Regions from separate parts of the Flavobacterium sp. PL11 genome, predicted to be linked through region 3. Evidence: riboswitches for the same ligand, from Rfam matches in the RefSeq annotation. Region 3 holds a riboswitch; each other region holds the start of a gene.

Region 1 (2,272 bases), on a different contig from region 3:
GCTATTGGTATTGGTGGCGATCCAATCATTGGAACAACTACTAAAGAAGCTGTTGAATTATTGATGAATGACCCTGAAACAGAGTGTATAGTTATGATCGGTGAAATAGGTGGGCAATTAGAAGCCGATGCTGCACATTGGATAAAAGCTGACGGAAACCGTAAGCCAGTTGTAGGTTTTATTGCAGGTGTTACCGCGCCTCCAGGACGTACAATGGGTCACGCAGGTGCAATTGTAGGTGGATCTGACGATACTGCTGAAGCTAAAAAACAAATCATGAGAGAATGTGGAATCCATGTTGTAGATTCTCCAGCTGAAATTGGTAAGAAAGTAAAAGAAGTATTGGGTTAAACCAAAATAGAGTAATTGAAAAAATACCTCGCGCTCTTGTGGGGTATTTTTATTAAAATACATTGTTAGATTATTCTTTCGAATAGTAAATAATTAATAAAACACTTTAAGCCTGTGCGCTTTTGTGATAAAATATAAAAAATATGTATAAGGAATTAAAAAAATTTAAAGTATCTAATCAGTTTTCATTTTCAACTGAAGACAGTTTAGCTGAAGTTTGTAACGCTTCTGAAGGATCAGGAGTATTTCTAGTTTATGCTGTTAGAGAGGAGAAGGAGTTAATCATGGTAGGTTCAACTGGCACGATTCAAAATGATGGAACTTTAAAAATTAAAAATGGTGGCTTGAAAGATAAAATTGTTGAAGGACATCAGTTTGCTAAAACAGCTAGAAAATTTTCGTGGCCAGCACAAATGAAAATTGAAGATATTTCTACTCTTGAGGTGGTGTGGTATGAAACTTTTAATGATCAAACTAAAGTAATTCCAACATTTATTGAAGGTCAAGTTTTACAAAATTTCTTAGATGAAAACGGTAGATTACCAAAATGGAACGTAGCATTTTAAATTATATTTACCTAAATTTAATACTTAAAAGGCTTTACTTTAGTAAAGCCTTTTTTTATGATATAAAGCGAAATTTTAAATTGTTTTACTGAAAAAAACATTACTTTTGTCGCCGTTATCACGAATCTCTTTGATGGAGATAGCAACCTGCAACAACAAGCAAGGTGCTAAAACGATAAGCCAAATCCTTTGGAAAAAATGTTGTTTTTATTCCTGTTTTGCTTTTTTGTTATTTGTGGTACTAAATTAATTTAGAAATTGATTATGACAACTAATGCAAAAAATAATGGTAATCCATTTGCTTTAATTCCATTACTTATTTTTATTGCCACTTTCTTAGGAATAGGTATTTGGCTCGATGATTTTTATGCCCTTCCTTCACCAATTGCCGTTTTAGTGGGTATCATTACTGCCTTTATACTTTTTAAATTTCCTATGGAGGAAAAAGTTAGCCTTTTGATAGCAGGTTGTGGAGAAAGTAAAATCATTACAATGTGTCTTATTTATTTACTAGCGGGAGCTTTTGCAGTAGTTAGTAAAGCTACTGGCGGGGTAGATGCTGTTGTTAGTCTAGGAATAAATAATATAGATGTAGCTTATTTTCCTCTAGGTATATTTTTAATTGCTGCATTTCTTTCTACAGCCACAGGTACTTCAGTGGGAGCAATAGTCGCTATTGGACCTATAGCCGTAAGTTTATCCGAAAGGAGTGGCCTTTCTTTACCTTTAATTTCTGGTGCGTTGTTAGGAGGATCTATGTTAGGCGATAATCTATCGATGATTTCCGATACGACAATTGCAGCCACGCAATCATTAGGCTGTAAATTAAAAGATAAATTCAAGATCAATTTGTTTATTGCATTGCCTGCTTCATTAATTACAATTATGGTGTTTTTTTATTTAGGCCTAAACTCTGAAATTGTAACGGTTGCTATTCCCACAACTTCTTTCAATTGGATTACTATAATTCCATATATATTAGTGATTGTATTAGCGGTGTCTGGCGTTAATGTTTTTTCAACTTTAATAATTGGAACTTTATTTGCAGGATTTATCGGGTTTTATCAAAATAATTTTAGTCTTTTGGAATTTACGCAAAAAATTTATGAAGGTTTTACCAGTATGACCGATATTTTTCTACTTTCTATGCTTACGGGCGGATTGGCTGCTATGGTTGATAAAGCTGGCGGGATTGATTATGTTTTAAATCAGATAAAAAAACGGATTAAAACTAAGAAATCTGCCCAAATGGGTATAGGTGCATTAGTTGGTTTAACTAATCTAGCAATTGCTAATAATACGGTATCCATTGTAGTTACAGGTTCAATTGCGAAAGAAATTAACGATGAATACAA
Region 2 (2,272 bases), on a different contig from region 3:
GATATTTTTAATGAAATTCCAATTTTCAACAGTTGTAAAAAAGGTAGAATTGTAATGGTCTACGATACAGGATGCGTGAATACCGTAATTCCGTACGACTTAATTTCTAATAAAAACAATACCAGTAAAACAGCTAAGAAAGAAGGTAAACGCTACAGCAACGGATATAATTCTGCATCAAATCTTATTGAATTTCAGTGTGTTCCAGAAGAATATTTTTTAGTTTTTCAAAGTAAGGATTTAAAAACGAATTCATCATATATAAAAGCACATAGAGTCAGAGATATTAGTACACATACGGGATTAAATGCAGAGGGAAATGTCTTAATTAATAGCAGATTAGATGGTTTGTTTTTAGAAGTAAACATCTTACCAGAATTTATAGCCCATTTAATTACTGGTTTAACATTCACTAAAAATCAAACTTCCAGCACTCTAGGAATAAAGGAAGGAGATCAAGACTATAGAGGTGTAGTCCAAACTATGAAAGAACTAATTGCGAAGTATAGTAATCATTGGAAAAAGAAAAGAGATATAATATAGTACTATTCTATGCAATTAGAACTACTACGTTTTTAATAAGAAGAGAAATAGTTGATTGTAAATATATCAACTTATTATAAAATAATAAATAACAAACTATGAATCAAGAATTATTAGAAGCATACAGTAACACAAATTACCATGTATTCAATCCTAAATTACTAATTAATATTGGTAAAGAAAATATAGAATTAAATATTTTTTTAAAAGAGAAAAACTATAAATCTTGGTGTTATATTACCGCATGGAATCCGCTGTCTGCTAGTAATTTCACTATTGAAGATAATACCACGTTGAACAATCAACTACTAGAGGATATTAAAAAATATCCTAATCATATAGGAGAAGGAAAAGATGCAGAAGGTATTTGGCCTGGAGAAGAAAGTTATTTTGTTTGCAATATTTCAAAAGAAAAGTCAATTGAGTTAGGAAAAAAATACAAACAAAATGCTATTGTTTTTGGTACTATTAATGAAATGGCAGAACTTATAATTCTAGAAAAACTAGTGTGATTTTTTACCACAATCTTTACATTTCACACTCAAGTAATTATCACCTAAAGAAGAGAAAACAATAAAATTTTACAATTTAAATTACGATTACTTGCACAACTCAATTTTTTTTATAAGATTTGCAAAAGCATCAAGAATTACACGTCTGTGTAATGCCAACCGATCAACTCAAGACACGGTGGCTTAGAATGCGGGACAGTCGTTCAAATGTATTGAGAAACCACAATTCTTTATCGCATTTTACGACATAGCAAAAATTTTAATTTAAAATTGTTATGTTATGTATACTAAAAGTATTCAGTTAAAAGAAATCGTACAGCACCAATCAGGTAGCGATATTGATCATTATGTAGGCTTAAAAACACAATGGCATATTTGCGAAAATCGCAATTTAGTAGTGTCGCCATTGATTGAGGACAAATTCACTCCATTAGGAATCGAAATCAGCCACAGCGCTCTCACAACACAACTTGATTTTACCGGAGTAACACCTTACGAAATTTTGTTATTTGATAGTGAAAAACAATTCATGGGAAAAACATTTAGTTTGCATGAAGGAAGTGGAACTTTCAGAATAGAAACCCAAGCTCGTTTTATACTGATTTGGAATACAAAAGAAGATGAAAAAACAAGAAGAGAATTACAAAACTTCAATTGTAAAACTTTACTTCTTGATGACGATCTCGTATTCACTATTAATAAGCTTTCAGGTTATTACGGTAAATTCCCTTATTTTATTTTGAAACATCCTAAATCGCCTTGTTACACCCAAATTCCTATTCACTTAGTTGAAGATGAATCGTCAGCAGATCACTTACCGGGAAGTGTTCTATCAATTACTAGTGAAATATTGGAAGATAAGGATAAAAAAGAGTCGCTACTACTCTATCATTTTGAAAAAGTTTATGAAAAAATCAGTGTTGAATCAAATCGACCCAAGGATTTAGCTTTGGTATTAAGTTCAGATTCGGCTTATTACTTACCAAAAGTGAATAATAAACCACGATTCTTGAACAGCATCCCTTATGGTGGAGTCTTATTGGATTTAAATGGTCATATTATCGCACAATCTATCCAACATTTCATCTAAAAAATATTTATTTCTACTATCCTAAATGTCATTCTTTTCAAGAAGGACAGGGCGAATTATGAATTATAAACACATTATAAATATGCTGACGTATACCAATTCCGATTTTTTAAAACCCCTTTTTTCG
Region 3 (2,272 bases):
TTATTAAAATTAAAATGTCATATTTTAGATGCTTTGCCACAAGCAGGAGGACAATTATCGGAGTTATATCCTAAAAAACCTATCTATGATATTCCAGGTTTTCCAGAGGTATTAGCGGGAGATTTAGTTGATAATTTGATGGAGCAAATTAAGCAATTTGAACCAGGATTTACATTAGGAGAACGTGCTGAAACTATCGATAAACAAGAAGATGGTAGCTTTATAGTTACTTCAAATAAAGGAAAACAATTTCATGCTTCAGTTATTGCAATTGCGGGTGGACTAGGAAGTTTTGAACCTAGAAAACCTTTAATTGATGGAATTAATTTCTATGAAGATAAAGGAATTAAATACTTTATTAAAAATCCTGAAAAATTTAGAGATAAAAAGGTAGTCATCGCAGGAGGTGGAGATTCAGCTTTGGACTGGAGTATTTTCCTTTCTAACATCGCTTCCGAAGTAACTTTGGTTCACAGAAGAAATGAATTTAGAGGTGCATTAGATTCTGTTGATAAAGTACAAGAATTAAAAAATGCTGGAAAAATTAGATTAATTACTCCGGCAGAAGTAATTGGTATTAATGGAGCGGAACATATTGAATCAGTTGTACTTGACGAAAATGGTGCTCAAAGAACAATTGCGACTGATTATTTCATTCCGCTTTTTGGACTAACGCCAAAACTGGGTCCTATTGGTGATTGGGGATTAGAAATAGAAAAAAATGCGATTAAAGTAAATAATGCATTAGATTATCAAACCAATATTCCAGGAATTTTTGCCATCGGTGATGTAAACACCTACCCTGGAAAGCTAAAATTAATACTATGTGGTTTCCACGAAGCTACATTAATGTGTCAAGCAGCTTACCAAATCATTAATCCTGGTAAGAAGTATGTTTTAAAATATACAACCGTTAGTGGTGTAGACGGCTTTGACGGAACACGCAAAGAAGCGCCAAAAGCAGTTGTTAAAGCAATAGTTTAACAACTTATAACAAACTAGTTAAAAAATATAGCGCTAATACTTGCAAGTATTAGCGCTTTGTATTTACTTTGCACCGTTCCTATATTTATTGAAAGTTATCACGAAAGGCGGAGGGAAAGACCCGATGAAACCTTAGCAACCCTTTATCTTATAAAGAAGGTGCTACATTCTACCTCGCTATGCGTGGATAGATAACACAAGAATACTTCCACAGTATTTCTCAAAAACTTTTCCTGACAACATTTTAATATCTTTTTAGAGCGAATTATTGGTGCTTTTTCAGCCAGTATTGTTCCTGCTGTACGCTATATCTTTTTTATTTAATTCCTTCATGGTTTAAAACCCTAAAGGAATTAAATAAAAAAGGATGCCGCTTCCATCAGGGCTAAATAGCTTTTATAGTGAACTTTTGTAATTATTAATCAAAAGTGTAAATCTTGAAGCTTCGAGATTGAATAGAAATAAAAAAATATGTCAAATATTCAAAAAGCCATAAAAGAAAGAATTCTCGTTTTAGATGGTGCCATGGGAACCATGTTGCAACGCTACAATTTTTCCGAAGAAGATTTTCGTGGAGAACGTTTCAAGGATTTTCCATATTCTCTTAAAGGGAATAATGACCTGTTGTCACTAACACAGCCACAAGCTATAAAAGCAATTCACGCTGCCTATTTTGAAGCAGGAGCAGATATTATAGAAACCAATACTTTCTCAAGTACCACAATTGGCATGGCTGATTATCATCTGGAAGCATTCGTTTATGAAATGAACTATGAATCAGCAAAAATTGCTCGTGAAGTAGCCGATGAGTTCACAGCTAAAAATCTTGACAAACCTCGTTTTGTAGCGGGTTCAGTAGGCCCAACAAACAGAACGGCAAGTATGTCACCTGATGTGAATGATCCAGGATATAGAGCCGTAACTTTTGATGATTTGCGTAAGGCATACAAACAACAAGTAGAGGCATTAATGGATGGCGGTTGCGATTTATTATTAGTCGAAACGATTTTTGATACTTTGAATGCTAAAGCAGCACTTTTTGCTATCGAAGAAGTCAAAGACGAACGCAATATTGATATTCCAATAATGGTTTCAGGTACTATTACCGATGCATCAGGAAGAACACTTTCAGGGCAAACGGTGGAAGCTTTCTTAGTTTCAATTTCACATATTCCGTTATTAAGTGTTGGTTTTAATTGTGCTCTTGGTGCCGATTTATTAAAACCCTATTTGCAAACTTTGTCCCATAATACCTCATTTAATGTTTCAGCGCATCCTAATGCAGGAT

The links. Region 3 has a riboswitch for S-adenosylmethionine ahead of RCH18_RS03785 (homocysteine S-methyltransferase family protein). Riboswitches for the same ligand answer to the same signal wherever they lie in the genome.
Region 1: linked by a shared signal. The riboswitch ahead of RCH18_RS10960 (Na+/H+ antiporter NhaC family protein) and the one ahead of RCH18_RS03785 (homocysteine S-methyltransferase family protein) in region 3 are both predicted to bind S-adenosylmethionine.
Region 2: linked by a shared signal. The riboswitch ahead of RCH18_RS12160 (hypothetical protein) and the one ahead of RCH18_RS03785 (homocysteine S-methyltransferase family protein) in region 3 are both predicted to bind S-adenosylmethionine.

The regions. Positions count from the first base shown of each region.
Region 1 covers NZ_JAXCIA010000019.1:22,786-25,057, reverse strand. The annotation lists gene sucD (succinate--CoA ligase subunit alpha) at 1-351, shown strand, start outside; gene RCH18_RS10965 (hypothetical protein) at 495-917, shown strand; SAM-I-IV-variant riboswitch at 1,028-1,126, shown strand; gene RCH18_RS10960 (Na+/H+ antiporter NhaC family protein) at 1,182-2,272, shown strand, end outside.
Region 2 covers NZ_JAXCIA010000023.1:31,372-33,643, forward strand. The annotation lists gene RCH18_RS12150 (AlbA family DNA-binding domain-containing protein) at 1-543, shown strand, start outside; gene RCH18_RS12155 (DUF3293 domain-containing protein) at 642-1,055, shown strand; SAM-I-IV-variant riboswitch at 1,178-1,276, shown strand; gene RCH18_RS12160 (hypothetical protein) at 1,336-2,145, shown strand; gene RCH18_RS12165 (hypothetical protein) at 2,228-2,272, shown strand, end outside.
Region 3 covers NZ_JAXCIA010000004.1:153,080-155,351, forward strand. The annotation lists gene RCH18_RS03780 (NAD(P)/FAD-dependent oxidoreductase) at 1-984, shown strand, start outside; SAM riboswitch class I at 1,077-1,182, shown strand; gene RCH18_RS03785 (homocysteine S-methyltransferase family protein) at 1,456-2,272, shown strand, end outside.